Regions from separate parts of the Selenomonas sp. FOBRC9 genome, predicted to be linked through region 3. Evidence: riboswitches for the same ligand, from Rfam matches in the RefSeq annotation. Region 3 holds a riboswitch; each other region holds the start of a gene.

Evidence for each region. Region 3 has a riboswitch for cobalamin ahead of cobN (cobaltochelatase subunit CobN). Riboswitches for the same ligand answer to the same signal wherever they lie in the genome.
Region 1: it holds a riboswitch for cobalamin, as region 3 does, so the genes downstream of both, HMPREF1147_RS09270 (TonB-dependent siderophore receptor) here and cobN (cobaltochelatase subunit CobN) in region 3, are expected to answer to the same signal.
Region 2: it holds a riboswitch for cobalamin, as region 3 does, so the genes downstream of both, HMPREF1147_RS03830 (autotransporter outer membrane beta-barrel domain-containing protein) here and cobN (cobaltochelatase subunit CobN) in region 3, are expected to answer to the same signal.

The regions. Positions count from the first base shown of each region.
Region 1 is NZ_ALJR01000039.1:86,901-97,826, forward strand. Features, by position in the region: gene HMPREF1147_RS09265 (autotransporter domain-containing protein) at 1-476, opposite strand, end outside; gene HMPREF1147_RS09270 (TonB-dependent siderophore receptor) at 490-2,949, opposite strand; cobalamin riboswitch at 3,211-3,383, opposite strand; gene HMPREF1147_RS09275 (metallophosphoesterase) at 3,956-5,275, opposite strand; gene purB (adenylosuccinate lyase) at 5,482-6,774, shown strand; gene HMPREF1147_RS09285 (adenylosuccinate synthase) at 6,811-8,097, shown strand; gene HMPREF1147_RS09290 (CitMHS family transporter) at 8,182-9,507, opposite strand; gene citG (triphosphoribosyl-dephospho-CoA synthase CitG) at 9,550-10,404, opposite strand; gene citF (citrate lyase subunit alpha) at 10,517-10,926, opposite strand, start outside.
Region 2 is NZ_ALJR01000015.1:104-10,353, reverse strand. Features, by position in the region: partial or broken gene HMPREF1147_RS03865 (fructose-specific PTS transporter subunit EIIC) at 1-595, opposite strand, end outside; gene pfkB (1-phosphofructokinase) at 627-1,538, opposite strand; gene HMPREF1147_RS03855 (YitT family protein) at 1,714-2,595, shown strand; gene HMPREF1147_RS03850 (hypothetical protein) at 3,467-4,102, shown strand; gene HMPREF1147_RS03845 (hypothetical protein) at 4,292-4,963, shown strand; gene HMPREF1147_RS03840 (DNA starvation/stationary phase protection protein) at 5,091-5,531, opposite strand; gene HMPREF1147_RS12360 (hypothetical protein) at 5,675-5,806, opposite strand; gene HMPREF1147_RS03835 (O-acetylhomoserine aminocarboxypropyltransferase/cysteine synthase family protein) at 6,026-7,315, shown strand; cobalamin riboswitch at 7,502-7,679, shown strand; partial or broken gene HMPREF1147_RS03830 (autotransporter outer membrane beta-barrel domain-containing protein) at 7,879-10,250, shown strand, end outside.
Region 3 is NZ_ALJR01000003.1:121,119-132,044, forward strand. Features, by position in the region: gene HMPREF1147_RS01080 (ABC transporter substrate-binding protein) at 1-933, opposite strand, end outside; gene cobN (cobaltochelatase subunit CobN) at 920-4,603, opposite strand; cobalamin riboswitch at 4,744-4,972, opposite strand; gene HMPREF1147_RS01095 (lysophospholipid acyltransferase family protein) at 5,052-5,927, opposite strand; gene lpxD (UDP-3-O-(3-hydroxymyristoyl)glucosamine N-acyltransferase) at 5,929-6,948, opposite strand; gene HMPREF1147_RS01105 (OmpH family outer membrane protein) at 6,963-7,394, opposite strand; gene HMPREF1147_RS01110 (hypothetical protein) at 7,409-8,455, opposite strand; gene HMPREF1147_RS01115 (OmpH family outer membrane protein) at 8,547-9,011, opposite strand; gene HMPREF1147_RS01120 (hypothetical protein) at 9,097-9,735, opposite strand; gene HMPREF1147_RS01125 (glycosyltransferase family 39 protein) at 9,857-10,926, opposite strand, start outside.

The DNA of each region.
Region 1 (10,926 bases), on a different contig from region 3:
TTTTCCATCAATCGCTTGCCGCTTTGGCGAAAGACGCCAATCTGTCCCATATCATAGCCGGTCATATAGATATGCTCGTCACTAGCCGCCGCCGCATGCATATTCGGCACAGTTTCCGTCTTCCCGCTCGCCACGCTCGCCGCCGCGCCTGCGGAATTCGGATCGATGAGAGCGGTGTTCTCAAGCTCCGTCGTGCTGTAGGTGTACTGTCGCAACAGGAGCATGCTCTTGCCCTTCTGATGGAAACCGAAGGAGGCAGGGTCGCGGTTGAGGTTCTTCAGCACCCCTGCCTGTGGCGCCGCATCGACCTCCGTCGTTACGCGCGAGCCAGTGACCGCGCCCATCTCGCTATTGCCGTAATCCGAAGGAATCGTCGAAACCAGATTGGCGGCATGCACCGACGAGCCGTAGAGCAGCCCGCCCACGACAAGAGCCGTCAGGCGCAGGCGCCGCGCCTTGCTGAAATACTCCTTCATCTTCTTTCCCTCCCTAGAATTCATAACGGAAGCTCATATAGTAACTGCGTCCCTGCAGCGGGTACTCGATGTTTACCCAGCTCGGGTCGCTCAAGTAGCGCTGTACGCTGTGCACTTTCAGCTTCGACGCCTCATCAAGCACATCGTTGCAGCCAATCGACATCGTCATATCCTTGCGCGGCGACCACTTGAGACCCACGTTGATCGTCTTCAGCGCAGCTCTCGGCCTGCCGGCAAGTTCTTTTTCCACGGGATTCCTGGTCTGCGGAATGGCATAGTGCGTGTAGTATTGCGAAACATAATGCGCCTCGCCGAAGAAGAGCCACTTCTCCGTCGGGCGATAAGTTAGCCGGATATTGCCTTCCCACTCCGGCTGATACGTCGGGCGCACCTCGAACCAATCGTAGTGTACGCCAGGCGAGGAGTCTCTGCGCTGCGCCTCTATATTGAGATGCGTGCCTTCGATATCGAGATCGAATTTCTTCCAGTGGAAATTCGTCTGCAGCTCAAAGCCATGCGCCTTGCCGCGCATATCATTGAAGTACGAGCTGTAGTTCAGGCCGGCACGATAGAGGTAAAGCATGCGCTGCGTGTCGCGCCAGAAGTACGTGAGCGTCGTCCGATTGTCCGCGCCGAGGAACTTTCCGTCCCAAATCGCACTGCAGTCAAACTGCTTGCCGTACTCCGGCTGTGGGAATTTCGCACCGCTTCCCTTATAGTCTATTGGAGCCGGCATGATGCCCGCGCCGTCGCCCGCGATCTCGTACATGTTGAGCAGTCGGAAGTAGGTGCCGCCCGTCATGCGCATCGTGAAATGATCGCTAAACTCCTTTTTCAATGCGAGCTGCCAGGTCACCTTGGAATCCACCTGATTGTCCTTCGGATGAACCCAATGATACGTTTTTGCAGGATTGAAACGGCCGAACTGACTGTAGCCCACAATTTCCGAGCGATTGTAGCGGATGGCGGGCGTCAGCTGCCATGTCCTCTTCTTGTCGAGCGTGATTGTATCCTGCAGCTGGACGTTGAAGATGTTCTGATCGAACTGATTGCGCATCTGTGCCCAGAGGTTCCCGATGCCCGCCTGCACGTCGTCGATGACCTCGTTGAGTCCGTCACCATCGATATTCATGCGCTCGTGAGAGTAGTTCATTTGAAAGTCGAGCATGTTGTTCTTGCTGAGCTCGTAGGTTCCGTCCACCTGTACGTTGTATTTCTTCGAACGGTAACGGCTCCACTCCCGCATGGGAACCTTGATCATAAAACGCAGACCGTCGTGAATATTCTCGGCACGGTAGTCCTTGCTCTGGGTGAGATAGTCGACCATCCAGCCCCATTCAAAGCGTTTTCCCATATATCGACGCTGCACGAGCAGCTCCTTTGCACTGATTGTCTGATGCCGTTTGTCGTATTTATAGAGATCGTATTTATCAACGAGGAGCCCCGGCGTAATCATATCGAAATAGCTTCGGTAGTCGACCCAAAGGCTGTCGGGCAGATGGCGATTGACGGTTTTATAGGTGCCCTTGACCATCCAGTTGTCATCCTGCCATTTGATGAGGAGGTCGGAGTTGCTGTAGTCGTTGTACTTGCGGCGGCGCTCTGGGTCATCGGCAGCGGTCACCAAGCGACCGCCGTTGTCTTCGAGCCACTGGATGCAGGAATCTACATTATCCTGCCATGCGCCCGCGCCATTGGCGGCATCATAGGCGGCACGCTCTGCCGCTGTCATCCCCAAGAACTGCTTTAGTTCTGCCCGTGTTTCCACAATCTGTCTGCCAAGTCCGGTATTCGTGTAGAACTGATCTGCTGCGTAGCTGTGGTAGGGGAAGTCGCCTTCACGCGATTCATGGTTCAATCCAAAGAGGAGGCTGCCGTCGCCGACAGGGGCTGTGACCTCGACGGACGCCTTTTTGCCGCCGAATGAGCTTGGTCCGATCTCGGCAGAACCGTGTGCGCCCGTCGGCTTCTTCGTCACGACGTTGATGACGCCGCCGATGAATGTGCCTGCAAAGCGTGCGGGGATGTAGCCGCGATAGACCTCGATGCGCTCGACGTTGCTGACGGGGATGGTCGAGATGTCAACTGCCGCATCGCCGCCGAGGTTCGTCAGTACGCCGTCCACGAATACGCCGACCTGAGCCGCCGTCGAGCCGCGCACGGTCACGGTTGTATACTGTCCCTTCCCCTGCACCTCGCGCACATGTACGCCCGGCACCATCTTCAGGAAGTCGGGCAGCGTCTTTTGCTCCCCTTTGAACTCCTCGGGGCGGATGACGGTCACAGTGCCGGGGGAGAGAGTCTCCTCCCATACGGGGCGTTTTGCCTGAACCGTAACATCCTGCGTTGTATATATTCCCTGTGCATCCTCCGTTTGCCCCGAGTCTGCTGCGAATGCGGGATGCCCTGCCGCAGCGGCAAGCAGCATCCAGAGAACACCCGAGACCATCCTTTTGCTTACTTGCTTTGACATAAAAGAGCCTCCGTTCTTCTTTGCCGACCAACCGTATGCCGGCGTATCTTCAAAAAATGTGGACAATCCCCGTGCCATGCTTTCCTTCACTCCATGAAAAAATCCGCCTGTACCAACGAGCGCAGTCAGGCGGATGAACATCTATAGAAATCAGAAATCCGGCAGAATATATTCCTGCCAGAGATACGTCTGTATTTCGTCTTGGACGTAATCCCCTCCCCATCGCTCGCAGGTACTGATTCTTGATACAATTCAAAAATCAACGGTGATGTTGAAACAGGCAAGTCTCCTGGCTTAGATTCATCGCCGCGTCAAACCTTCCCGGATCTCTCCAGTGGCATATTTTGACGGACTCCTCTTACAGTGGCGGGACCGCTCCGGCTTTGACCGGATTCCTTTTGAAGTCTTGCGACACCTATTCCCTATCATATGCAATTTTTATGTTTATATTAGCATTATTGTTTTTTTTTTGTCAATAAGAGTTTTCAGGTTGCATTCATATTTAACGATAATAAAATACTTTATAATAAATAAGCAGGAAATCCGGCTGCGCAACAGCTAAATTTCCTGCTTCATTTCATGTACTGTAAGCTGCGCTGCAAACCCTAACACCCGAGATCGTCCGCCCCATTTTTGGCAATAAAATACCGGCGGAAAGCTGAACCTCTCCTAAATGCTGAAGTACGTAAAGCGCATACTTTACATAAATGACAGACCTCAGTCGGTACCCCGGCTTAGGATCGTCGCCCATTCATCCCTTTGTAAGAGGACTGCGATGAATAAACTCCCCTTCACGGCTGCGCTACAGCGTTGAAATCACATCAAACTTCCCCGTAAAGCTTTGCAGCAAGTCACAAAACACCTGATGTCCTTATTCAATTTTTACGATAAATAATATTCGGCAAATTCCTCCCGTTATATATAAATTTATCTTATTCTACCATAACGGTAAAGGAATGTCAATCCAATTATAAATTTTTACATACAATTCGTCAAGCCATATACTTCATTTCTCCACGCGCACGCGATCCATCTCCGTGCCGTCCGGGAGGAAGCACGCGATCTCGATGCTGTCCGCGCCGACCTCCATCGTGAGGTAGTTGTCGGTCTCGGGCTGCGGGAGCGTCACATCGTCCATCGCGTGATCCACCCACAGATTCGGATAGCGGACGTTGCCCGCGACACCCGTGAGGATGTAGAGCGGTCCCCTTTTGTCCGGCTGCTTCACGAATCCGTAGATATGTCCGCGGTTGCGATAGGTGTGCAAGTGCGCCGTATATACGATGTCTATGCCCAGTTCGTCAAACAGCGGCATCCATAGGTTCCCGTCCTCGCTGAATCCCTCCGTGCGCTCGGGACGCCCGTTGATTCGGTATTGCAGGACATCTTTGTGCATCATGACGATATTCCACTTTTTCCGGTGTGCTGCCATGTCGCGGCGGATCCATGCCTGCTGTTCCTCCACGAGCCCGGGGATAAAGTCGTCAAGCTCCTGCTGCATTGTATTGAGGACGATGTAATGGACGCTGCCGAAATCAAATGAGTAGTAGTACCGCTCGAACTGCGCGCTGCCGTTTGCGGGCACGTCGAAATAGTGCAGATACGCCTCCGGCAGACGTACCTTCCAATCACGGTTATACGTTTCATGATTGCCCATCACGGGGACGAAGGGCAGCGCGTGCAGCATGTCGGCGTCAAATCCCTCGAACCACGCCGCCCACTGCGAACGATCCTCTCCGTTGTCCACAAGGTCACCCATGTTGCAGTAGACGGCCGCATCACGGTTGCGCTCCCACGCGCCGCGCGCCACATTCTGCCAGTCCGTATAGTCGCTCGACTGTGAATCCGGGAAGATGATCATTTTATACGGTGCGTCCTCGGCAGGTGCCGCGAGCGGCATCCACGCCGTCGCAGCATCACCGGCGCGCACGCGGTATTCGTACGACGTGCCGGGCGTCAGCTCGTCAATCGCCGCTGCGTATTGATAGACGGTCACGCCGTCGTCTGTAAAGCCCGCATCGCGCACATCAAAAGAACGCGTCTCCGTCTGCCCCGCCGTGCGCAGCTCGACGACCTGATCCGCCGCAGGCGCGGGCATCTCCCACATGAGGACGCGCGCACGCCCCGTATCCTGCGTGACGATCTGCCGCAGATAATTTACGCGCAGCTCGGCAAAGAGTTTGCGCTCCGCTGTCTCCACAACCGTGCGCCCGCAGCCCGTCCCCAAAAAGAGCGCGCCGCTCGCAGCGAGAACGCCCGCCGCAGCCGCACCTTTGATAAAGGAGCGCCGACTCAAACGTCGCTCCGTCCGGTTATTTTCTCCCATCATAGTCCCCTTGATTCAGTCAAATATCTGTCTGTCAATATAATACTAGGAGCGCACTCTAAGTCAATAGTACGCCCTAAATTTTTACCATGGTGCCATACTCCGCCGAACGTTCTCCGCACGCTTTGTTTTCGTTGACATTGGACGTTTTGAGATATATGATATAGATGTTGTTTTATGTCTGTGCACATGAGCAGGAGGATATGATGATAGAGCGTTATACGCGGCCGGAGATGGGTCGTCTCTGGTCGATCGAGAATGAGTGGCAGACCATCCTGAACGTCGAGATCGCGGCGTGCGAGGCGATGGCGGAGCTGGGCGAGATCCCCGCCGCCGCCGTGGAGAACATCCGCCGCACGGCGAAGTTCGACGTTGCCCGCATCAACGAGATCGAAAAGACGACCGACCACGACATCATCGCCTTCCTCACGAACCTTGAGGAAAATGTCGGCGAGGATTCAAAGTATATCCACAAGGGGCTCACCTCGAGCGATGTGAAGGACACGGCGTACTGCATCATGATGCGTGACGCCGCGGGGCTGATCCTAGGCGGGCTTCGTAAATTCCGCGAAGTGCTCCGCCGCCGCGCAGATGAGTTTCGCCATACACCGTGTATCGGACGTACGCACGGCATCCATGCGGAGCCTATGACGTTCGGACTGAAGCTCCTGCTCTGGAGCGCTGAGCTCGAACGCGACATCGAGCGGCTGACGCGTGCGCAGGAGATCGTCTCGGTCGGTAAACTCTCGGGCGCGGTCGGCACCTACTCCAACATCGACATGCGCATCGAGGAGCTGACGTGCCGGCGGCTCGGACTCACGCCCGTCCGTCTCGCGACGCAGGTCATCCAGCGCGACCGCCACGCCGAGCTCGTCACGACACTCGCGATCATCGCGGGCACGATGGAAAAGATCGCGACCGAGATCCGCAACCTCCAGCGCACGGACATCCGCGAGGCGGAGGAGTTCTTCAAGGCGGGGCAAAAGGGCTCATCCGCGATGCCGCACAAGCGCAACCCCATCAACTGCGAGCGCGTCTCGGGCATGGCGCGGCTCGTGCGCGGCAACGCCGTCGCGGCGCTCGAGGACATGACGCTCTGGCACGAGCGCGACATCTCGCACTCCTCCGTCGAGCGCGTCATCCTGCCGGACAGCACGATCAACGTGGACTACTGCCTCGCAAAGCTGACAAACATCGTCGACAAGCTCCTCGTCTATCCCGATGCGATGCTCCACAACATGGGGCGCACGGGCGGGCTCATCTACAGTCAGCGCATCCTCACTGCGCTCGTTAATAAGGGCGTCATGCGCCAGACAGCGTATGTATGGGTGCAGCGCAACGCCATGAAACGCTGGCTTGAGAAAGAGGATTTCCGCACGAATGTCGAGCGGGACGCGGACATTTCAAAGCACTTGACCGCACAGGAGATCGACGGTTGCTTTGACTACAAATATTTCCTCCGCAATGTGGATGAAATCTTCAAGCGTTTTGACCTGTAAGGGAACAGGTTTTGATAAAAAAAGGGGACTGAGCATATGTCAACCATCGTTATCACGGGCACACAGTGGGGAGACGAAGGAAAAGGAAAGATCGTCGACTATCTCGCGGAGCAGGCGGATACCGTCGTTCGCTATCAGGGCGGCTGCAACGCGGGACACACGGTCGTCGCCGCAGGTGAGGAGTACAAGCTGCGCCTGCTGCCGTCGGGCATTCTCTACAAGGGGACGCATAATATCATCGCAAACGGCGTCGCCTTCGATCCCGAGGTTTGCCTGCAGGAAATGGACGCCCTCGCCGCGCGCGGCATCGACGCGTCGAACATCCGCATCTCCGATCGCGCCCACGTCGTCATGCCCTACCATCGTCTGATGGACGGCATCGGCGACGCGCAGCGCGGCGCGGACAAGATCGGCACAACGGGGCGCGGCATCGGCCCCTGCTATATGGATCGGGACGACCGCATCGGCATCCGCGTCTGCGATCTCATGGACGGCGACGAGTTTGCGAAAAAGCTCAAAAAGAACCTCGCGCGCAAGAACGCTGAGCTCGCGGCGGCATACGACCACGCGCCCCTCGTCTACGAGGACGTTCTCGCAGAATACATGGGCTACGCCGAGCGTCTGCGCCCGCTCGTCACCGATACGATCCCGCTCATCAACGAGGAGATCGCAGAGGGGCGCAAGATCCTCTTTGAGGGCGCACAGGCGACGATGCTCGACATCGACTACGGCACCTATCCGTATGTCACCGCCTCGCATCCCATCTCGGGCGGCGTCACCATCGGCGCGGGCGTTGCGCCGAAGAAGATCGATACGGTCATCGGCGTCGTCAAGGCATACTGCACGCGCGTCGGCGAAGGCCCTTTCCCCACCGAGCAGCTGAACGGCATCGGCGAGGAGCTGCGCCGCGCAGGGCACGAGTTCGGCACGGTGACGGGGCGTCCGCGCCGCACGGGCTGGCTCGACGCCGTTGTCGTCCGCCATGCGGGTATGCTCTCGGGCATTGACTACATGGCGGTCACGCGTCTCGACATCCTCGACGGATTTGACGAGATCAAGCTCTGCACAGGCTACCGGTACAAGGGCGAAGTCCTCAAAGGCGTCCCCGCAAGCCTGAACGTCCTCGCCGAGGTCGAACCGATCTACGAGACCTTCCCGGGCTGGAAGACCGACATCTCCGGCATCCGCAGCTATGACGCGCTCCCGGAGAACGCGCGCCGCTACCTCACGCGCATGGCTGAGGTCACGGGCATCGCCCTCGGCATCGTCTCCGTCGGTCCCTCGCGCGAGCAGACCATCGTGCTCGCGGAGAAGTTGTTCTAACGACACAGCATATAGAAAAACGGCACAGATCACGCATCACGCGCCTGTGCCGTTTTCGTATGCATTACAAGTTTTTCACATTGTCTAGACGACGACAATCCCCAGCAAGATGGCAAAGAACAGTGAAATGATGGAGAGCAGCCAAAGCCACGGCATACAGAACCGCAGGAGATCCTTGATGGAGATACCTGCGAGGCCGCAGCAGAGGAAGGTCGTCGCCGCGTGCGGCGTGACGAGGACGGCAAAGTTCTTGCCGATCAGCATAGCGTGCGACATGTTTTCGGGAGAGATGCCGTACTGCTCGCCGACGCCGATCGCAAGCGGCAGGAGGCCGAAGAAATACGGACTCGTGCCGAGCATCATACCGATCGGCACGGCGAATATTCCCATGACGATATGGAAGTACGGCCCGAGGAATCCCGGGATGATCATGACGAGCGTCTCGGCCATCGCCTCGAGCATCTTGCTGCCCGTCAATACGCCGAGGAACACGCCTGACGCGAGGAGGATCATCGGCACGCCGAGCGCCTCACCCGCATGTGCGCGAATACGCGCCCCCTGCATCTTCGGATCGGGGAAGTTCACGATAAGAGCAATGGAAAGCCCGATCATGAAGGCGGCATACAGCTGAATCTTCGTAAAGCAAAGCAGTGCGATGACACCGACCGTGAGCAGGAGATTGAACCAGAAGAGTTTCGGGCGCTTGAGCGCCGCCGCTTCCTCCGCGGTGACCTGCTTCGCGGACGAGGCGTCCTCATCGAGCTGCGCCGCCTTGCCCGTCGGCACGGCGCCCGCGCCGCGCCGTTTTTCCAGAATGCCCATAAAGGCGGCGAAGACGAGCACCATGCCGATGCCGACGATTTGCAGTGGGATCAGCGTGTGCCAGAGTGCATTGACGTCCGTATCGAGGATCACTCCGACGCGTGCGACGGGACCGCCCCACGGCAAGAGGTTCATGATACTCATCGCCGCGCCGATGATGACGCAGAGGACTACAGGACGGATATGCAGTCGTTTGTAGATTGGCAGCATCGCGGGGATCGTCACGAGCAGCGTTGCGGCGAGCGCGCCGTCGAGATGGGCGATCGTGGCGATGCACGCCGTCGCCACCGTGACGAGAACGACGTTCGATCCCGCGTGTTTTACGAGGAAGTCGACGAGCGGATCGAACAGCCCGACCTCCGACATGATGGAGAAATAGACGATGGAGAAGATAAAGAGCACGGCGACCGGCATGGTCGTCGTTACGCCGCTCTTGACGAACTCTGCAATCTGCGCAAAATCAAAGCCGCAGACAATGGCGCAGACGATCGGCACGATGACAAATACCGGCGTCGGATGCGCCTTCGTTTGGAGCAGGCAGTAGATGATCAGAAAAATCATGACAAAGCCGGTGATGGCCAACAGCATAAAAGTCCCTCCTTTTGCGTATTTCATCAGCACGCGGAAACATTATCCGTCCGCGCGTTCGAGTGCATAGAGAAAATAAGTGACGGCAAGGAGATCCGCCGATCCGCCCGGACTGATCCACTTGCGAATGAAGTCCTCGTCCATCTGCAGGATTGCCGCGCGGCCTTCGGGTGCCGCCATTCCGCCGAGCGCTTCGGCGCGGCGCGCTGTCGCCTGCACTTCGTGCAGGACACCGAGGTGGTGGCGGCTGAGGATATTCGTATCATCATTAAGTGTGATGAGCGTAACGAGAACGTCGACGAGTGCGTCGTTCATGGGCAGCCCCTGATCCATCAGTGCGCGATAGAGCGGCAGGGCGATACGGCGCACAAGAGGGAACCCTGCCTCTGCTGTCCCGCGCGCGCCCGTCGCACCGCAGGCGAGATACGCCGCGTCTCCTTTTGTCTCGGGAGCGCAAGCATCCAGACCATCGAAGTGGCGGCGGCAGATCCCCGCACAGATCTCCTGAACGAGATCAAGCACACACTCCGCCGTGCATTTTTTACCCCGCCGCAGCGCCAGCCCCGCAGCGCCAAGGAGCACGCCGAAGCTAAAGATCGCCCCCTTGTGTGTGTTGACGCCGCCGGTACGTGCAAACATCGCGCGCTCCGCCTCCAAACCGACGCGCCGGAGCGACGTAAGCAGCGCGGGTGCGTCGGTCGTATGCTCTATGCCCGTGCGGACGAAGACGGGCAAGAACGGTGCGATCGCCGCCGCCGAGATCTGAAAGGTAAAGAAGTCCATATCTGCATGTGCACCGCAGTTCGCGCGGTCGACAAGCCCGGGTTTCGGCGTCGCCGCCGCCTCCACGAGCAGAGCCTCGAGCGCGAATGATGCGATGTACGCGGCTCGATCCATCCTTTCGTCACCTCACTCCCTTGCATCGTGAAAATTGATCCGGCAGGCGCCGCGGGGGTGTCTCGCTCCCCTCCGGGCACGATTCCCGAGGGCATTCCCCGCCGACCGATCCTTAGATCTGCAGCGGCTTGATTTTACGTACGACATCGAGGATCGTTCCGTCTCGCGCCTCGAGCACGGCGATGACCCGGTCTTCCCATTCGAGTTCGTCAGGCGTGCCGACAAGGCTGTATGCCTTTTCCTGCAGCGCCTCGATCGTCGTATGCGCGATGCCCGCCGCGTCAAGACATGCGACGAGATCTCTGCGCATGGGGTTGACCGCAATGCCATAATCTGTCACGACAACGTCCACACAATCGCCCGGTGTTGTCACCGTAACGACTTTCTTGCAGACGGTCGCCATGCGCCCGCGTACGAGCGGCGTGACGATGATGCAGCATTTGCTCCCCGCGGCCGTATCCGGGTGTCCGCCCGGAGCGCCGCGCAGCACGCCGTCCGAGCCGGTCAGCACATTGACGTTGA
Region 2 (10,250 bases), on a different contig from region 3:
GCTGTTCGATGCTCTCCGCCGCCATGAAGGTATGTGCGATGCCCGTCGGGCAGGCGGTGACGGCGAGGATCTGGATGTGGTCGGCCTTGGGCGCGGCGTCCGTCGGCTCCGCGGCGGCGGAGGGCGCGACGAAGCGGTCGTTTTCCTTATCGTCGACGAGTTTGCGGAACTCTTCGACCGTCTTTGCGGCGATGAGCGCTTCCTTGAAGTCGGGATCCATGATCATCGTCGCGAGCTTCGAGAGGATCGCGAGATGTTCGTCGTTCGCCGCATCGGGCGCTGCGATCATGAAGAAAAGGCGGCTCGGGTTGCCGTCCATCGCGGCAAAGTCCATGCCGTCCGGAACGGTCATCGCGGCAAGTCCCGCCGCACGCACGCCCGCACTCTTGGCGTGGGGTGTCGCGATGCCGTCGCCGAGCCCCGTCGTGCCGCTCTCCTCGCGTATGAGCACGTCTTTGACGTATTGGTCTTTATCGCTGAGATTGCCGCCCTTTTCCATGTAGTCCGCGAGCAGGCGGATCGCCGCCTCCTTTGAGGCGGGCGGCGTGATGCCGAGGGCGATGCTCTCGGGTTTGAGCAGATCGTTAATAGTCAAAATGAAACCTCCTTTGAGGTGTATTTTTTAATTATACGGAAATTTTTTTCAGCAGCGCCAACGCCTCATCTCGCGTCGCGAGGTTTTCCGAGAACGCCGACGCGGAGCCTGTCGCAACGCCCATGTAGAACGCACGCGCATAGTCGCCGTCCGACTCCATGAAGCCCGCGAGGAAGCCTGCGACCATCGAGTCGCCCGCGCCGACGGAGTTGACGAGCGTCCCTTTCGGCGCGGCGGAGCGGTAGAACACGCCCTCGCGCGTGAGGAGGATTGCGCCGTCGCCCGCCATCGAGATGAGCACGTTCTCCGCGCCCTCTTCTTGGAGCTTTTTTGCGTGCGCGACGATCTCGTCGTCCGTTTTGAGAACGACGCCGAACATCTCGCCGAGTTCGTGATTGTTCGGTTTAATGAGGAAGGGACGGTACTTCAGCACGCGGCGCAGGAGGTTCTTCGTCGCGTCCACGACGATGCGGATGCCGCGCCCCGATAGATGCTCCATGATGCGCTCGTACATATCGTCCGGCAGCGTGTTCGGGATCGAGCCGGCGAGGACGAGCGTATCGCCGTGCTTGAGCCGGTCGAGCCGGTCAAATAATGCACGCTGTGCATCCGCTGTAATGACAGGACCCTGCCCGTTGATTTCACTTTCCTCCTCCGCCTTGATCTTCACATTGATGCGGGAAAAGCCCTCATCCAGCGGAACGAAATCCTCCGCAACACCGAACGAGGAGAGCATCTGCCGCATCGCCGTCCCTGTGAATCCGGCGGTAAAGCCGAGCGCCGTACTCTCGTGCCCGAGATTTTTCAGCACGATGGAGACGTTGATCCCCTTGCCTCCCGGCAGGATCTGCTCGTAGTTCACGCGGTTGATTTCCCCCGGCGCGAATCGTTCCAGCCGTACGATGTAGTCGATCGACGGGTTGAACGTGACGGTGTAGATCATATATTATCCCCTCCCATACGATGGTTTCGTGATAAATTTAACATTCCCCTTATACAGCTATGATATATCGGGGCAGGAGCAAAGTCAAGAAAACCATTTTCATCTTCGCGGTCTTGCCTGAAGTTTTTCTTTCCTCTATAATATAAGCGGGAAAATAAATTATCCGGGAGGATTTATGACTGCACAAAATACGCACGCCGGCAAGCCGAAGCACGGCACGCTCTTTTATGTGAAAAAAATGCTGATGCTCATCATCGGCGCGCTCATTACCGCGGCGGGGCTCGAGCTGTTCCTCATTCCGAACAACGTCATCGACGGCGGCGTCGTGGGACTTTCGATCATGTCGCACACCATCACGGGCATGACGCTCGGCACGTTCCTCGTCATCTACAATATCCCGTTCATCTACATGGGGTACAAGCAAATCGGCAAGAGTTTTGCGCTCTCGACGATCTTTGCCATCGTCATGCTCTCCGTGTGGACGGGCGTTCTGCACGCCGTGCCGCCGGTGACGAGCGATCCGTTTCTCGCCGCGATCTTCGGCGGCGTCGTGACGGGGCTCGGGGTCGGCATCGTCATGCGTACGGGCGGCTCGTTCGACGGCACGGAGATCGTCGCCATCATCCTCGATGCGCGGACGCAGTTCTCCGTCGGCGAGGTCGTCATGTTCATCAACCTCTTTATCCTGAGTTCTGCAGGGCTGCTGTATGGCTGGGATAAAGCTATGTACTCGCTCTTTGCATACTTCGTCATTGCAAAGATGATTGACGTCGTGCTCAAGGGGCTCGACGAGTCCTACGCCGTCATGATCGTCACGAACGAGCACGAGGAGATGACCGCCGCCCTCAACGAACGCCTCGGGCGCGGCGTCACCCTCCTCCACGGTGCGGGCGGCTATACGGGCGAGGCGAAGGAAGTCCTCTACTGCGTCGTCACGCGTCTGGAGCTCGATAAACTCAAGGAAATCGTGCTGGATAAGGACGAGAAGGCGTTTGTCACGATCAATGCCGTTCACGACATCGTAGGGGGGCGGTTCAAGAAGAAAGCCATCCACTAGGCGTGACGTGCGATCTTGGCGCATAACTGTGTCACTGCGAAAAATACGGCGGTCGACGTAGGCTTTGTCTACGCCTTCCCTTGTATTTTTCTCGTTCCTTGTTCTGCATCCAAGCTTGCACGTCACTTACTTTACGATAAATAAGGCGGGATTTTCGCGCCTAGCGTCGTCATTTTCGTCGAATGCTTTGCTTGACGTAGGTTTTATCTACGCCGGCGCTCGCATTCTCCTTATTCCTAGCTGTGCATCAAAGCTTGCGCCTCACTTACGTTGCGGTTGGACGCGGGATTTTCGCGCCTAACTTTGTCATATCGTCGAGCACTTCGGTTGATGCAGCTTTTTACTACGCCTGCCCTCGTGCTCTCCTCATTCCTCGTTATGCATCGAAACTTCCGCGTCACTTACGTTTCGATTTGGAGTACGATCTCGGCGCATAGCGTCGTCATTACATCGTGGGAAAACTCACAACTTATGAGTGCCCCTACAAAGGCGGCTTGGATCGCAGCTGCTTCTTACGACGCAGCCGACGCCCTCCCGCATACGCCGGTCTCTATCGCAAGGTGAGGGGGGGGTATTCGCCGTCGCGGAGCTTTTACCCCATAGGGACGGCGTGCTCCGTTCATTTCTTTTAGATGCAATGTCACCGCGCCGCGGTACTGCCCGGCGCATGATCGACCGCCGGGCGGTGCGGCGCAGTACCTTGGTATTTCGTCTAAAGCGCGTACGCCGTTTGCGCAGCGACAAGAATATGCCCACGAACCGGAGAAAACATATCCGCCTCGTTTGCGACGCCGCAAGAAAGATAGCCTGAGCTGCGACCTTGCCGATACGTCATGCCGCCATAAACTTACAGCATGAAAGGAGCCCTCCCATGAACTGCCGTCTCTATCGCATCATTATCCTATGCGTGCTCCTCTCTCTCCTTTTGACCGCCCCGGTTGCCGCGGCGTCCGTGCCGCAGGTCGCGCGGCTCTCTCTCGTCACGGAAAATGCATGGGATCTCGATCAAGATACGATCGATATGCTCGACGACATGGTCGCCGATGCCCTGCATATGCCGTTTGGCGGGCTCATGGGATGGGTGCAGGACGTGGACGAGCACGATTTGTTCGCCGCCTACAATGCCGCTGTGGAGATGAAACGCACGACGAGGGATACCCCTGATTATCCCGCGATCGTTCGTATGGTCGCGGACGTCACGGATGCCGATCTCGCCGTGCTCCCTATCCTCACATATTACGACGAAGAAATCTATCACGGGTGGGATTTCTCCGCGGATGATTACCTCGTCAGCCGCGCAAGCGTGCGACTCCTCGTTTATGACCGCCAAAAAGATGAGCTCGTCGATCGCCGCATCACGCGTACGTTCCGCGACGAATATGCCGTGCGCGGCAGGGCGCATGAGCTCGCCCGCGACGCCATGCGCGCCGTACTTGTGGAGGTTCGGCTCAAGGAGCGCGTCAGGGATCTGCGCGAAGCTGCACGTAGCGGCAGGTACCCGTATTAAATCAATCGGCGATTCCTTATAAAACAGTGGGCGGGAATCCATTTTCCATATCCTATATTTGGGGATTTTGAGGGCTGTAATGTCCGGGATTAAGTCGATAAAAATAAATTCGAATAAATAAATATAAAAAGGAATAAAATATAATAAATAAATCAATAAATATATGATGGACGTTTAGGAGGGGCTGTTATGCGGCACATTCATTTCCTCACGATCTTCTTTGCCGTTCTTATGAGTACATCCGCTGTGCTTGCCGCACCGCTGATCGCAGTCGATCGCGGGGATGGAGTGCTTGTCGAAAAAGAAAGCGGAAAAATCATTGGAAAAATCAACCCGGGCCATCCTACAGGACAGATTATACGCGTCGATGCGGGGAACTATGCGGTCGGCTTTGTCTCATCGCTCCTCTTTGAGCCTGTAGAAAAGAAAGATGTCCCCGTCCCCGCATACAACCGTGACGCAATGGAACGTGTGACGACCTTCCTCACCACGGGGCGTAAAGATCCCTTGCGTCTCTTTATTTCCTGCACAGAGATGAAGGAAGAGTTCTACAATCGTGTTATGCGCGGTGCGGAAACGGAGTACATTGACACGCGGCTGGAGAAGGCTTCGCGGGATGCCGGCAAAACGATGCCCCGGCGTGTCGATTTTCCCACAGTCGGCGACGGGAGCCGGCTTTACACGGTCACGGATATGATGAATGGGATAAAGATGCATACGGATATTCTCTATATCGTCAAGGCTCCCGTGATATGGGCGGTGGAATTTGACTATCCGGAGGATGTGCCGGGACTCGGAGCGCGTGTGCGGGAAGCATTGGAAGACGTCCAGGCCTGGACAACCGGGGAGCCCGGGAAGTAATAATATCGGACGGATAAGGTATTTATATCAGCGTAACCGGAAGTCCCTTGCATACAAAAAGAGACCTGCAGCACATACGTGCAGCAGGTCTCTTTTCTATGCAATTTTACCCATGAACTATATTGATTTACGCAAGCATCGAGCGGAGGAACCAGATCTGCTTTGCGTAGTTCGCGATGTGATCCTCCATGAGGTTCGCGACGCCGAACACATCGTCCTTGTCCGCGAGGGCACGCACTGCGGCAGCCTGGTCACGGAGCGTCTCGAGGTCGGCAAGCGTGATCTCGAGCGCCTTCTTCTGATCGACTTTTCCATCCGGCAGCTCGCTGATACTTGCACGCTCGAGGTAGCCCTTGAGGCTTGCGACCGGCTGCTCGCCGCACATCTTCAGGATCTCGGCGGCCTCGTCGAGGACGTCTGCGAACGAATCGTAGAGCGACTCGAGGTATTCGTGCACCGCCTTGAACTGCGAGCCGACCACGTTCCAGTGGAGGTTGTGCAGCTTGATGTAGCCGACGCCGATGTTGGCGATATAAGCATTGACGGATTTCGTAAGTTCCTTGTTCATAATAAAATCTCCTTTTCCCAATAATAGAATATATGCAGATACATTCATATCTGTTTTCTATCTCGTTACATGTGTCATTATACCCGTCTATCTACTATTTGTCAATAGTAATTATTAAATAGAGAATGATTTTTACTTCGCCGCTATGCGAGGTACGCCCCAAGTCTCTGATGAATGGATGCTGCGGCGGGGGAACACTGCCGGATGGGGTAAATCGTCGGTTTACTGTGCTGTATCTTGCTCGAAATCCGCACTGCAAAGATTCCTTTTGCCATAATTTACGGTTTGCTTCCCATGCGCCTTGCGTGCCGCCCGGGCGTCCGCTGCAGCGATTTTTAAGCCCTGCTTTTTTCGCAAGGTGGATGTCGAGCGGCGATATAAGCCCCGCGCAATACACTGTTTTTCATGTTGACAACGTAATATCACAGGAGTATAATATAACATATCTATTAAGTATGAAATAGGGTCTCTACAAAGGAAAGGGGAACCCCCTCATGAGTGACAAGAAGTACCGTTTCGAAACCCTCCAGGTCCGCGTCGGACAGGAGCAGCCCGATCCAGCGACGGACGCGCGCGCCGTCCCCATCTATCAGACGACCTCCTATGTGTTCCGCAATGCGCAGCACGCGGCGGATCGGTTTGCCCTGCGCGACCCCGGCAACATCTACGGGCGCCTCATGAACCCCACGCAGGATATCTTTGAGAAACGCATCGCGGCGCTTGAGGGCGGTGCGGCGGCGCTCGCCTTTGCCTCGGGGGCGGCGGCGGTCACGGCGACGATCCAGGGGCTCGCTCACGCGGGAGACCATATCGTCTCCCAGCAGACCATCTACGGCGGCTCGTTCAACCTCCTGAAGCACACGGTCAAGGAGTGGGGCATCGACGTCACCTTTGTCGATCCGAAAGGCGGCGCGGCGGCGTATGAGGCGGCGATCCGTCCGAATACGAAATGCGTCTACATCGAGACCGTCGGCAATCCGAACGCCGATCTCGTCGACATCGAGGCGATCGCCGAGATCGCGCACAAAAACGGCATCCCCGTCGTCATCGACAACACGTTCGCGACGCCGTACCTCCTGCGCCCCATCGAGCACGGCGCGGATATCGTTGTGCATTCGGCGACAAAGTTCATCGGCGGACACGGCGCGGCGCTCGGCGGCGTCATCGTCGACAGCGGTAAGTTCGACTGGAAGGCATCGGGGCGGTTCCCTCATATCACCGAGCCGAACGCGAGCTATCACGGTCTCAGCTTTGCCGATGCCCTCGGCGCGGTCGCCTTCATCGTCTACATCCGCGCGCTGCTCCTGCGCGACACGGGCGCAACCATCTCGCCGACCCACGCGTTCCACTTCATCCACGGGCTCGAGACGCTCTCCCTGCGCGTGGAGCGGCACACGCAGAACGCGCTGAAACTCGTCGACTTCCTCAGCAAACACCCGAAGGTCACGAAGGTCAACCACCCTGCGCTGCCCTCGCATCCGGATCATGCCCTCTACGAGCGGTACTTCCCGCACGGCGGCATCTCCATCTTTACCTTTGACATCAAGGGGGGACAAGAGGAGGCGTACCGCTTCATCGATAAACTCGAGCTGTTCTCCATCCTCGCGAACGTCGCGGATGTGAAGTCGCTCGTCATCCACCCCGCGACCACGACGCACTCGCAGATGAGCGCGGAGGAGCTCGCGGCATCCGGCATCAACGCCGGCACCGTGCGGCTCTCCGTCGGCATCGAGCACATCGACGACCTCCTCGCCGACGTCAGCGCGGCGCTCGACGCTGTGTGAGGCATTCGGTTCGCCACTGAATTATGTGAAGTAAATATTTAATCCCCCTGCATTTAATGTAGGGGGAATTTTTATACTTATGATAAATTGAGGTTGTGAATGATATTCATGATTTTTTCAATAAAATATTGTCCCATATATTGATTCTATTGTAAAATGATGATATAATGTCGCCTGAAATTCACAAAACTACACAGACGAACAGGTTCCGTAAGGATTCATAGGGAAGTCGGTGCAAATCCGACACGGTCCCGCCGCTGTATCAAGGAGCGCAGCTGCATATGGTCACTGGGCAATCCCCCGGGAAGACGCAGCCGCGCGATGATTTGGAGTCAGAAGACCTGCCTGTTCAGAAGTCACCGTTACCACCTGCGAGCGACAGGGAGGAGATTCATATACGGCTGTATTGCCGTTCCATTCATATGCTTCTGCCTCTTTTGGCAGAGGCTTTTTTTGTACCGCTCGCCGGGGATACGTTCGGAGAGGAGGAAAACGCGGAATATTAACAAGAACACATGTGCATTTTTTCACATAGTATTGATTGTTCGGGAGGAAGAAAAAACGTGAAATTTGAAAAAAGAGATCGGAGACTTGCGGTACTGGTACTTATGGCGCTGATGGGGGTTAGTGCGTGCGGAACGGCGTCGGCGGAGGAGCAGACAGGAACTACGTTCACTAAGGGACAAATTGACGGGAAACCCGCATATAAATTTTCAAGTGATTTTGCAAAATTCAACGTCTGGGATGGCGCAACAAAGAGCTACACATTTACAAAAGACAGCACGATAAATACGAAATCCATCACAGGAAATAGCGCAGATGTCAATGTCAATGCACCCGGCGTGACGCTTACGCTCAATTCAAAGGAGAACCTTGGCATTCAGAGTTATAAGGGGCGCGGCTATAAGGCGGATCCCAATTACTATAACGGACTTCATGACGTCACGATTACGGCGAAGAAAGTCATTGTCAATGTTGACCGTACCTCACATACAAATGCGGACGATTCCTACGGGATCATCTCCGGCTCTTCCGACGCGAAAACTGTGCGCGTGAACGGCGATGTGGACGTTAATATCTCGAGCAATTTTTTGAAAGCGCCGGACGGCTCCGGCGACCGTGATCCCGCTGTGACCTGCGGCATCGGCACACTGAACCATGGTCATGTTTACATTGACGGAAATGCGAAAATTCGCGTCAAGGTGCCGACACAGCAGAGTCTCGGCAGCCATGGCGAGAACTTCCTCTCCCACTACTATGTCAGCGGTATTTCCGCGATGCTCAATTATGATGGAGATACACAGGGCGGCAATATCACGGTGACGGGTGACGTTGACGTCGAATCCGACGGCAGTGGCGTCCGTGCGGGAACGCGTTCCACGGTAACGATTGGCGGCGGCGGCAGAATCAAAATCAATAAGGAGCATAATCTTCCCCATTTTGCGATCAATGCCGAGGAAGCAACTGTCAATATGAATGTAAAGCTCGACAAGGACGGCAACGTCGTCGGCGCAGGCAGCCGCAAGACGGAGATCTACGGCAACATTGGGCTCATTGACAGAGAGGGAACGGCTACTACATTCGGCAATACGCCGACGCGGATCAATGTGGGACTGACGACCGCCGACTCCATATTTACGGGCATTGTGCTGGATAATTACAAAGAGCAAGGGAAAAACGAGCCGGACAAGAAGGCAATTCGTGAAGCGACGGGGCTTAACCTGTATCTGCAAAACGGTGCGAAATGGGTGAACGAAGAGTGGGGCGCGATGATTCCCACGCGTGCGGGGTTCAGCGGCAGTAAGCTGCGCTCGCTCCATGGCGGTGTGGATGCCGACCATGCGGGCAGGATCTTCCAAAAGGATGCACGCTCCATCACGATCAACCACTATGATGGATTTACCAATGTCTGCTATGACCGCACGGCGCCGGATGCCACGACGCTTGTCGGCGGGGATTTTGTCGTTAAAAATGCCGCCGCAGGCAGCGGTGTCACCCTGCGCACCTCCGGCAACGGGCTCGACACATCGAAATATAAAGAAGCGCTCGAATCGCTCGCACATAAATTCTACTACGAAGGATATAAGAGCGGCGAGAAGAACATCACGGGCAAGGCGGAGATTGCCGAAGGCGCGATTACGCCATGGGCGCGGCGCATGTTGTCCTATGACGACGCAACGGGACAGGCGATGCTCGGCGCAGCGGTTCCGGATGAAAACCGCATCACTTACGGACCAAAAGAAACACTCATCATGAGCAGCGCAAAATCCGCGATGGCAGCGTCTGCAATGGCATTCCGTGCGGAAGCCAACGACCTCATGAAGCGCATGGGTGATCTGCGCCTATCGCCGGAGCAGACGGGGACATGGGTACGTTTTTACCGCGGCAAGACTAGCAGCGATAAGGACAATACGAACTTCCATATGAACTATCATACGGTACAGGTCGGTCATGACCGGCAGGTATCTCCGCAGTGGCGCGTCGGTCTTGCGGCAAGCTATATGAAGGGCAGCGCAGGATTTGCAAACGGCAGCGGTAAGAGCAAAGAGGGAAACCTCGGCATCTACGGCACATGGACGGGAAAAAGCGGCGACTATGTTGATCTCATCGCAAAGGTCGGCAGACTCGGCACGGAATACAGCGTTTATAATACGAGCGGAGACATCGTGCGCGGCGACTGCCATACATGGGCGGAAACGCTCTCTGCGGAGTATGGAAAACGCATCAAGTACAAGGGCGGCGGCTTTATCGAGCCGCAGGCCGAGCTGATCTACACCCATCTGAACGGTGTCGACTATAAGGCAAACCTCAACGGCGCGGCGAACGCCCTCAGTATCCGGCAGGGCGCGATGAACAGTCTCATCGGCCGCATCGGCATCGGCGTCGGGCAGGAGACGGCACGCAGTACGGTGTTCGCAAAGCTCTCGCTCTATCA
Region 3 (10,926 bases):
CGCCGTCTCCTGCGCGCCGAACACGATGTTCTGCGAGCCGTTGTAAAGATAATGACCCCACGGATGCTTGATATGCCCCTCGCGCACCGCCGTCATCTGCGTGAGCGACGGGTCGCTCATGTACTCGCGTCCGTAGGTCTCCTCGTTCGAGCTTGGAATCCGATAGGACGGGAGGAAGATGTAGTCGGGATTCGCCGCGACGAGCTGTTCCTTCGTCATGACCGTCCCGCTCTTATTCCCCGCCGCCGCCTTCGCGTTGACCGCGCCCGCGTAGTCGCACATGACGTCAAAGCTGCACCCTGCGCCGCCGTAGCCCGCCATGATGGAGATAAAGGCGACGCTCTTGCCGCGCTCCTCCTCGGGTACGGCGTCCACGCGTGCCTTGAGCGCCGCGAGCTCCGCCATCATCATTTCGACGAGTTTTGCCCCGCGCTCCGGCTCGCCCGCGGCATCCGCCGCAAGACGGATGTTGTAGATCACGTCGTCGAGGTTGCGCACCTGCCGGCACGCGACGACGGGAATGCCGAGCGCGCGGAGGGCGTCGACCTGCTCGGCGGGCATGAAGGGAACCGTAAAGATGAGATCGGGCTTCATAGACGCCGCCTTTTCCACCGAGGGCATCCGCGGGATCGCGTTCGGCACGCGCTGCGCAAGCGCCGCTACGTTCGAGCGCATGGGATCGGTGTGCAGCTCGTCGACGGAGATCATGCGCTCCGGCTCGACGAGTCCGAGCACGATCTCGTCCATCGACATGGAGTAGGTCATGATGCGCTGCGCCTTTGCCGGCACCTCGACCTTCGTCCCCTGCGCGTCGGTGACAAAATGCTTCTCCGCGGGCTTTGCCGCCTGATCGCTCCCGCATCCGGCGCCGATGATGGTCAGTAAAAATAGGACGAGCAGTAAAATGCCGCCTAGTCGTTTATCCGTCCGCACGTTCCTCCAGCTCTCCTTCCATCGACAGATAGAGTTCCCGCAGCTGCGCGAGGGTCTCCTCCTGCGCCTGCCACAGTCCGCGGTGCGCCGCTTCGAGCAGTGTCTCCGCGATGCGGTGCAGCGCCCACGGGTTCACCTCGTTCATCCATTCCCGCATGTCCTCGTCGAGCGCATATTTTTCGGCATATTTCTCGTACATCCAGTCCTCCATGACCGCGCTCGTCGCATCCCATTGGTAGCTGTGCGCGAGATAGGAGGCGAGGTCGGAGGCGCCCTTGTAGCCGTGTTTTTTCATGCCGTTGATGAATTTCGGATTCATCGCCTCGGCGCGGAAGATGCGCTTTGCCTCCGCCTGCACCGTGCGGACGCAGGTACGCAGCCGGTCGGAGCTGTCGCCGCTGTAGGAGCGCGGCGCTTTGCCCGTGAGAGCGCGCACGGTCGCGATCATACCGCCGTGGTACGCGTTGAAATCGTCCGAGCTGAACATATGCGTCTCGCGGTTGTCCTCGTTCTTGATTGTGACCGCAAGCCCCGCCATGCGCCGCCGAAAGATCTCCGGCTCGTAATTGCCGCAGACGCCGCCGCTGTAGGCGTGTCCTGAAAAGCGCGTATAGACGGCGGCGAGATCGTCAAGCGTTTCCCACTCCTTGGATTCGAGCAGTGCGCCGATGCCCGCGCCGTATGCGCCGGGCGGGTCGCCAAAGATACGGTAGGACGCCTTTTCCCATGCGGTCGCTTCATTTTCGCCCGCGGCGATCAGCTCCGCGGTGTCCTCCTCCATATGTTTGCGGATATAGTTCTCCTCACGGGATTCGTCGAGCGCGCCCGCCATGCGTGCCGCCTCGTCGAGCCAGCGCGCGCCGTCGGGCATGGTATCGCGGAACAGTCCGCTGATGCGCCCCGTAACGTCGATGCGCGGACGCCCGAGCTCTGCGAGCGGGATGACCTCGATGGCGCGCACGCGTCCGCTCGGCTGCTGCCATACGGGGCGTATGCCCATGAGGTAGAGGAACTCGGCGATGCATTGTCCGTGACTGCGCATGTTTGAGCCCGCCCAGAGAACGATGCCGACCGCCTCGGGATAATGCCCCTCCTCACGAATATAGTCCTCAATCACGGCGTCACCGAGCTGCTTTCCCAGCTCCCACGCCGCGGGCGAGGGGAGTGTGCGCGGGTCGATGCCGAAGAAGTTGCGCCCCGTCGGGAGCAAATCTGCCCCGCCGCTCGACGGCGCGCCGCCCGGCGCAGGCTCGATATATGCGCCCGAGAGCGCCGTTACCGTATGCGTGATCTCCTCGTCCGTGCGCCGCAAATTCTGCACGATATCCGTGCAGATATAGGAGAGGACGCGCGGAAGCTGCGCCCGCATCTCCGCATTGCATTCCTCCTCTCTCAGCGTTTCCATAACCGCATCCACGGCATCCGGCGCGAAATCCTGCGCCATCAATGCGGCGACGAGCCGTGTTCCCAACTGCTCAAGGCGGTCAAGCGCCATCCCGTAGGTTGTCCCGTCGGGAAGCAGTGTCCCGCCCACATCGAGCAGAGCGTCGTAGTCATATCCCTGCCCTTCGGCGAGCACGCGCGTCAGTGCGGGAATGTCGCCGTTGTCCATGCGAACGAGGGATTTCACATAATCGACAAGGTCGTCCTCGGGCGGCATCCGTCCGAGCACATGAAGCCCCGTACGAATCTGGAGATTCTTGAGGTCGGTGATGTAGTTGTGCAGACGCAGCGCATACGATTCGAAGTCCTCTTCCTCGGGCACCTCGTCCTCGAGATGCGCCGCGCGCGCCGCTTCGCGCACAAGCTCTGCGGCGGCATCCGCCGATTCGGGCTGCGTGCGGGCAAAATGCCCGTACTCGTCGAGCGCCCGCTCGAGCTCCGCAATATCGTCGCACGCCCCCGCAAGGCTCATCGGCGGCGAGAGGTGACTGATGAGACACGCCGCGCCGCGCCGTTTCGCCTGAATGCCCTCGCCGACAATCGTCATCCAGTAGGGATAGATGTCGGGCAGGTCGCCGATGGAGATGTCGGGGTAGCACGAGGGCGAGAGTCCCGCGTTCTTGCCCGGGAGCCATTCAAGCGAGCCGTGCGTCCCGACGTGTACAACGGCGTCCACACGGCGTACCGTGCGCAGCCAGTGATAGAACGCAAGATAGTGATGCGTCGGCGCGGCGTCGGGCGAGTGGAGGAGTTTCCCCGGATCTTCGCCGAATCCGCGCGGCGGCTGTATCGTGATGAGGATATTTCCCTTTTCGATGCCGGGCAGGATAAAGGCATCGTCCGCGACGAGCACATCGCCCGGCGGTTCGCCCCAGTCGACGCACATGCGCTCCCGAACGCGTGCGGAGAGCGTTTCAAAGTAATCGCGGTAATCCGCCGACGGGAGACGCCCGCAGGCATTTTGAATCTGCGCGTCGGTCAGATAGCGGCGGTCGTTCGTCGCCTGCGCCGTGATCTCGTCCATGAGCGCCTGCGCCGTCTCGGGGATGTTCTCGACACGATAGCCCGCCTCCTTCATCGCGCGTAGGAGACGCACGACGCTCTCGGGCGAGTCCAGTCCCGCCGCGCTGCCGATGCTCGCGTTCGTCGGCGGGTAGTTGTGGAAAATGACCGCTATCTTCTTCTCGGCATTCTCTTTGCGCCGCAATACGGCATAGCGATGCGCCCGCCGCGCGAGGAGCTCCATGCGCTCGGGGAGCGCGACATAGACGGACAGCCCGTCCTCCATGCGCTGTTTCGCCGCGATCGGCACGGCGTGGATAGCGCCGTCGAACTCCGGCAGGCTCACGCTGATGGAGACCTCCATCGCGTTCATCCCGATGAGGGAGTCCTCCCACTCCACGCGCTCGGCGAGTATCGTATACGCCTGCAGCCACGGCACACCGAGCCGTACGAGTTCTTCGATCGGCGTCCCCGCCGCGTGCAGGGAAAATTTCAAACAGCTCACGACCACGTCGACCGCCGGCTCCCCGTCACGGTAAAAGTAACGGTGCAGCGTCTCCGCAAACGGCGGCGAACCGAGCTCTGCGTTCGCAAGCGTATTCGTAAATACAGGGATGACGTTCAGCCCCGCCGCTTCAAAAGCGCGCACGAGCGCCGTGTGATAGGTGAAATCGCCCATGATCCACTCGGAGCGGTAGAATACGATGCCCGCCGTCGGACGTGCGGGGTCGACATGCGCCGCGCAGTACGCCGCGATGTCCGCACAGTCCCCGTCATAATCGGGATGCCATACGCCGTGCCATGGCTGTTCCTGCGGCGCGGGCACATCTCCCTCATAGCCGCCGAACCGAGCCGCGAGATAGAGCATCGCGCCGCGCACATTCTCCTCTCCGTCGAACCGGAAATAGCGGCGCAGTTCCATGAGATCGTCGTCCGTCATCCCATGCGAAATACGCTCCGCTCCGCTGTTTTCGACAAGGAACGCATGGCATTTTTGCGCGCGCAGGAGATAGGCGGAGGCATGCCGGAGGAAGGGGCGGTCAAGCCCCGTTCCCATCCATAGGAAGAGCACGGCGTCCGCCGCCGCCGAGACACGCATATGCGCGGGCGACCAGTCGTCCTCCCCCTGCACATAGTACGCCGCACAGGAGATGCCCTCCGGCAGCGCAAGCCGCCCCGCCATATAATAATCTCGCGATACATTCGTATAAAAGGCGATATGCATAACGCCGATAACTCCTTGTTATAATGCTCCGAACAATAAAAAAATCCACCCTTTGGTGGATTCTACGCGCCGACCTGCGGCACGAATGCGGTCAATGCTCTGCCGGCGCTGCAAATCCCCTCCCCATCGCTCGTGGGTCAAACGGTGACTGTCGGTAGGGCAGTTCTCCCGGCTCAGGTTCACAGCGCCTTTGCACCTTCCCAAAGCAACAGCTTCAGTGGTTCAATCGAAAGTCGCGCATTTTCTCCTTTCGGCAAAAACATCGCGCTTTTCTGCAAATTTGCTCCCCAATACGGTGGCGTGACCGCGCCGGAAATGCCCCGGCTTCTCTATTAAATCCTTGCGGATACCCAACCCGTACAGTACGGGCGGCATGTCTCGGAAAAGCACGCCGCCCTCTGCATATTCTATATTATTCGCGCTTATTATAACATTGATTTCATTCTTGTCAAGTGCTGCGCTCACGAATAGATTTCCATCGATCGTGCAGCCAAAACCATTCCTCCGGGTATTTCCGCACCCATGCCTCGATACGATCGTTGATGTACTGCGTCGTTTGGCGGATATCCGCTTCCTTATCCTCGGTCTTGGGCGCGCGGATCGCGGGCTCGACGAGGAGCACATGCCGACCGTTCGGTTCCCGATGCATGAACACGGGGAAGATCGGAACGCTCCGGAACCGTCCGATGGACGCTGCGCCCGTGAACGCGTTCGTCTCCTGTCCGAAAAAATTGATGATGATGCCGTCACGCAGGCTCGGATCCTGATCGCTGATGAGCCCGATGATCCAGCCCTCCGCAAGCATACGGAACATCTCACGCACACTGCTGCTGTAGGTAATGTGCATCCCGACGAGTGTGCGGTACTCATTGATGAAGCGATCCATACCCGCCGAGGACTGCTTCTTCGCAACGCCGACGAGCGGATAGCCGGCGCAGGCGAACGCACCGCCCATGAGCTCCCAGTTCCCGCTGTGTGAGGTTGCAAAGATCGCGCCCTTGCCCTCCGCCATGACGGCGTTCAGCTCGTCCACCGCGCCGACGATCGTCACATAGTCCGACATGTGCTCCTTCATCACCGGGAAACGCAGCACTTCCATGAGCATCGTGCCAAATCGCAGGCTGCTCGCACGCGCGATGCGATCCGCCTCCGCCGCGTCCGTATGCAGGCAGCGCATGATCTGTTCGCGCGCGAGCCGCTTGCGTTTTGCAGGGACGAAGATCCATGCGATTTTTGCGAGCGCCTCGCCGAGCAGCATCGCCGCGGTATGGGGCAGCAGACAGATGAGACGGCTGAGGAGTTTTACCGCATAGTAGGAAAGCATCTCAGGCGTCCCCGGAGAGCTTCTTTTCGAGCGCCTTCAGCTTTTTCGCCATTTCCGGCAAACGGCGGATCGCCGCCTGTACGCGCAGCCACTCCGCGTGGGACTGCACGGGGAAGCCCGCACCGAACGTTCCCTCCGGCATGTCGCCGATGATGCCCGAGCGCGCGGCATAGACCGAATTCGCGCCGATGTTGATGTGTCCGACCGTGCCGACCTGCCCGCCGAACGTGACGTTGTGCCCAACCTTCGTCGAGCCGGAGATGCCTGTCTGCGCGACGATAAGGCAGTTCGCCCCGATATTGCAGTTGTGCCCGATGTGGACGAGGTTGTCGATCTTCGTCCCCTTGCCGATGACAGTTGCGCCGAGTGTCGCACGGTCGATGCCGACATGGGCACCGATCTCAACGTCGTCCTCGATGACGACGCCGCCGACCTGCGGCACCTTTGTATGTACGCCCCGCTCCGTCGTAAAGCCGAAGCCATCCGCGCCGATGACCGCACAGCTGTGAATCGTGCAGCGCGCCCCGACGCGGCAGTGCTCGCGCACAACGGCGTTCGGGTAGAGCGTCGTCCCGTCGCCGATCTCGCTGTACTGCCCGACGTAGGTATGCGGATAGAGCGTCACGCCTGCGCCGATCACAGCGTTGTCGTCCACATAGGCAAAGGGCAGGACGGTCGCGCCCGCGCCGATGCGGACGCCTGCGCCGATGTAGGCCTCGTCGCTCACACCGACCGGGTGGTCGATCGCAGGGGTAAAGATCGCGAGCAGCTTTGCAAACGCAGCCTTGGGATCGTCCACATAGATCACCGCACACGAAAAGCCCTCCGTGCCGCCGGGCAGAAGGAGGGCACCCACGCGCCCTTCGCAGGCGCGTGCCTCATCAATATGCGGGGGCACGGCAAAGGCGAGATCGTTCACGCCCGCCTCATCGAGAGCGGCAAGGCTTTTTATGATGCGTCCGGTGTCGCCGCCCGCTCTGCCGCCAACCAGTACAGCAATCTCACTGACTGTCTTTTCCATGCATGATTCCCCTTTTATTGAAGTTTTTGAATGACTTCATCGGTCAGATCTGTGCCGCCGGAGATGACGGTCGGGTACTTCTTTGAGCTGTCCATCACGACGTCGAGTTTCTTATCTTTCACGATCTCTTGGATCGCAACGTTCATCTTCTGTTCGAGCTGAACGCTGTAGACTTGGTTCAGCCCCGCCATCTTGCGTTGGGCGTCCATCTGTACCTGCTGTGCTTCCTCCGGCGTCATATTGGGGTTCGCCTGGAACCGCTGCTGTGCCTCCGCCTGTGCCTCGGCGAGCTTCGTATTGGCTTCCGCAACGAGAGATTGCAGCTGCGGTGCTTCATTCTGCACACGCTCACGATCGACCGTGCCGACATGCACCTGGCCGCAGCCTGCCGTAAAGATACTTGCCGCAAGAAGGACAGCCGCAGGGGCTGCGCTGAAATATTTCATGGATAAAGTTCCTTTCATTCTTTGATGCTCTGCATTTCCTGCACCATCTCCGCGGTGATATCACGCGCCGTCACGGAGACAAGCGGAGTTCGCCGCACGGGAGCAAATGTATCTGCCCCCGGCAGATGTGCCGCGGCGCGCTCCTCGGGCGCGGCGAGGACGAGGGAGAACTTGTGCATGAGCGCGAGCTTTGCCGCGCGGCTGCGCACGTCGCGTAAAATCTGCTCCTCAAGGGCATCCGCACTGCTGCGTACCTGCGCCAAGCGCAGGGCGCGCTGCGCCGCCGCACTGCGCGCTTCCTGTGCCTCCTGCGCACGCTTCATCATCTGCGCGCCGCGTTCCTCCGCTGCGGCGCGCAGACGATCCGCCTCCGCTTTCTGTGCGGCGACGGTCTCCCCCGCGCGCGCCGTCCATGCCGCCTCCTGCGGCTCGATGCGCGCCGCGACACGTGCCGCAATCTCGTCCCGCCACGCATTGTAGAGCGCAATTTGACGAGCCCCGCGCTCGGTCTTAAGTGCATCTAGCTGCTGCTCCCAGCCCGCACGCTCGCGGGCGAGCTCCTCCTCGGAGACGCGCAGCCCGTGCATGGCGCGCTGATTGTCGATCTTGAGGTTGAGGTTGAGGATCGCGTTCAGATACTCGTCGTCGATCGCCTTGCTGCGCGCCTTGTAGTCCGCCTCCGTTTCCTTTGCATAGACCTCCATCAGGCGTTTGCGTTCGCGTTCAAGTGCGACGCGCGCCCCGATGACAGTCTGCGCGTTCTTTTGCCACACGGAGTCATCAAATGGCGCGGGATCTGCATCAGGCGGAGTAACCTCCTGTGCGGTCGGCATATCCTCTATGCGCAGCGAAAGCATGCGTTCCTCGGCGCGAAGCTGCACGAGACGTTCATAGGCGGGGTGTGCCGCGAGTACCTCCGTGATTCGAAGAAAAGCAATATCGCTCTCTTCGGAAGCATGCTCTTTTTTGGGAGTGAGGAACATGAGGAGCAGGAGAATCAGCAGCAGCGCCGCTCCCCCCGCAAGAATCTGCCCGCGCCTTGTGTGCCAAAGTTCGCGCATACGCCCGTCTCCTCCCGCGCTTTCCTATAAAAATGTACCGAGCAGCGCTCTGCCCGGTACATATGCGCATGTCAATATCGTAGGATGTGGATTACTTGCTGAGCTGCTTGATGACATCCTGCGTGATGTCCTGTCCGCCATAGACCACAGCGCCCTTATCGATGACGACGGAGAGTCCCTTCTTCTCCGCGACGCTCTTCACAGCGTCCTGAATGCTCTTCTCAATCGGCTCCATCAGCTCTTCATTCTTCTGCTGAAGGCGCTGACTCGTCTGCTGATAGTAATCGGATTTCTCCTGATCATTCATGTTTGCCGACTTCGACTCAAAATCCGCCTGTGCCTCCTGCGCAGCCTTCTGCATCTCTGCACTGGCCGCCGCGAGCTGCGGATGCTGGCTGCCGACCTGACGGTAGTCCACAACACCGACCGCGGACGACGCCGCCGACGCAATGCCCGAGCCGCTCTGCGTGAGCGCGAGCGCGACCACCGAGCCGACGAAGACGACGGCGATGAGGATGCTGATGAATTTAACCTGCTTCTTCTCAAGTTTGATCATGAAAAAATCTCCTTTTCCTATTAAGAAACTCCGGCACGAATGCCGAATGCACTCATTATAACAAAGAGTGCGCCGCAATTCAATATCATTTTACTTTGCGATAAGAGGAAAGCGCGTTTTCAAGATTCATCGCGATCAGCTTATCGTCTTGAAAGGTCACGCGGGCTACGCGTCCGTTGGGTACCGCCCACCCGTAGATCTCTGTCTCGGCTCCCGGGACGACGCTCTCGCCGAGCTTTGTTCCGTCCGCACCAAGCGCATAGCGTACGCCCACAAGGTTCATCCCGTAGGTGAGCGTATCGTATTTTGCCTTGGTCACGGAACCGTTCACCGTCTCGGCAATCTCATCCGTTGCACGGAGCTCCTTGCTGACGAGCCGCGGATAAGAGAGCGGATTGTTGAGCCAATTCTCATGCAGGAACGTGCATGTGACCACTTTATAGGGACCGTCCTGCCACTCATAGGTATCCGTGTAGACGCCGCTCTCGATACTCTTGCCAACGTGGCGTCCCTTTCCGTACATTGCCTCGACATCGCCGCGCGTCATCCCCGGTTCGATAGAAGCAAAATTCTCGGCGGTAATCACCTGCTGCGGGTCGCGCTCTCCCTGAAGAGCCCCCGATCCCGGCACACGCTCCGCGGACTTTCCTCCGCAGCCCATGATCAGCATGGACGAGACAACAAAGACGGCGGCTGCAAGACCTTGCTTTTTAATGTTCACCATGGCTTCCCCTCTTTCTCCGTGCCCTTGCGGGCACAACTCTCCTAAAAATTCCCCGCAGAATAGTTATGTCTCAATCATACACCATACGGCGTAATTCCGCAAGATAAACACATAAAACCGCTTACTCCTTCTGTGCCGCACGCCGGTAGATGCGCAGCTTCGTCTTCTGCGCAGGCATCTCGCCAAGCAGCTCCCACTCCTCCGCCGCAAAATTCTCGGTAAAAGCGTCGAAGGCGTGCCGCTCCACCACAAGATAGACCGTGCGGTCACGCGGCAGCTCGTCGAGCGGAAGGAACGGCATAACGTTCTTGCTGTTCCAGCTCATCTCCTTTGGTGCACGCACCGCAATCTCCTCGCGCGCCGCGAGCTCATACATCGTGTGCCCCGTATAGTACGGAACGGTCGCCGTATAGTCGCCGTAACAAACGAGCAGATCGTCGGCTTGCATCTGCGGGCGGATGAGCGCCGCCGCTTCCTTCCCGCTGAAATGCCCGTCGTGCATCGCGTAGTTCGTCACGAGGAGCACCACGGCGAGGTACATCCCGACGCCCACCGTCCCCGCAGCACGCAGGACGCGAGGATTTTGCAGCAACAGACGCGCCGTGAGAATCGCCGTCGGCAAAAAAGCGGGGAAGCTGTATGTCGGGTACTTCGTCGCCATGCACTGAAAGAACAGCGGCACAACAATCGCCCAAACGAGCAGGAACTGCGCGCGCACATCGATCGCAGTGCTCACGCGCCACGCGCGAAAGAGTGCGAGCGGCAGCGCAAAGCTCCACGGAAACATACCGAGGAAATAGATACCGAGATAGAAATACCACACGTTCCACTGTGCATGCTCGGAGACCGTCGCGCGCAGGACATTGTGAATTCCCAGGAACGTATTCACGAAATCTGCGCCGTGCGTCAGATACATATAACAGTACCACGGTGCGCAGACCGCGAGGTAGACCGCGAGCCCCGTCAGAATCCGAATGCGCACGAGTGCACCAAAGTCCCGCCGCAGTACGAGAAATACGAAGATAACCAGACCGGGCAGGAGAATCCCGATGGGTCCTTTAGTCAATGTCGCCAATCCCGCACAGGCATACGCGGCGTAGAAATATCCTCGCCCGCCCGTTTCGTAGCCGAGGAAAAACGCCGCAAGCGTCCCCCCAAAAAAGACAAAAAGGCTCATATCCGTAAGAATGA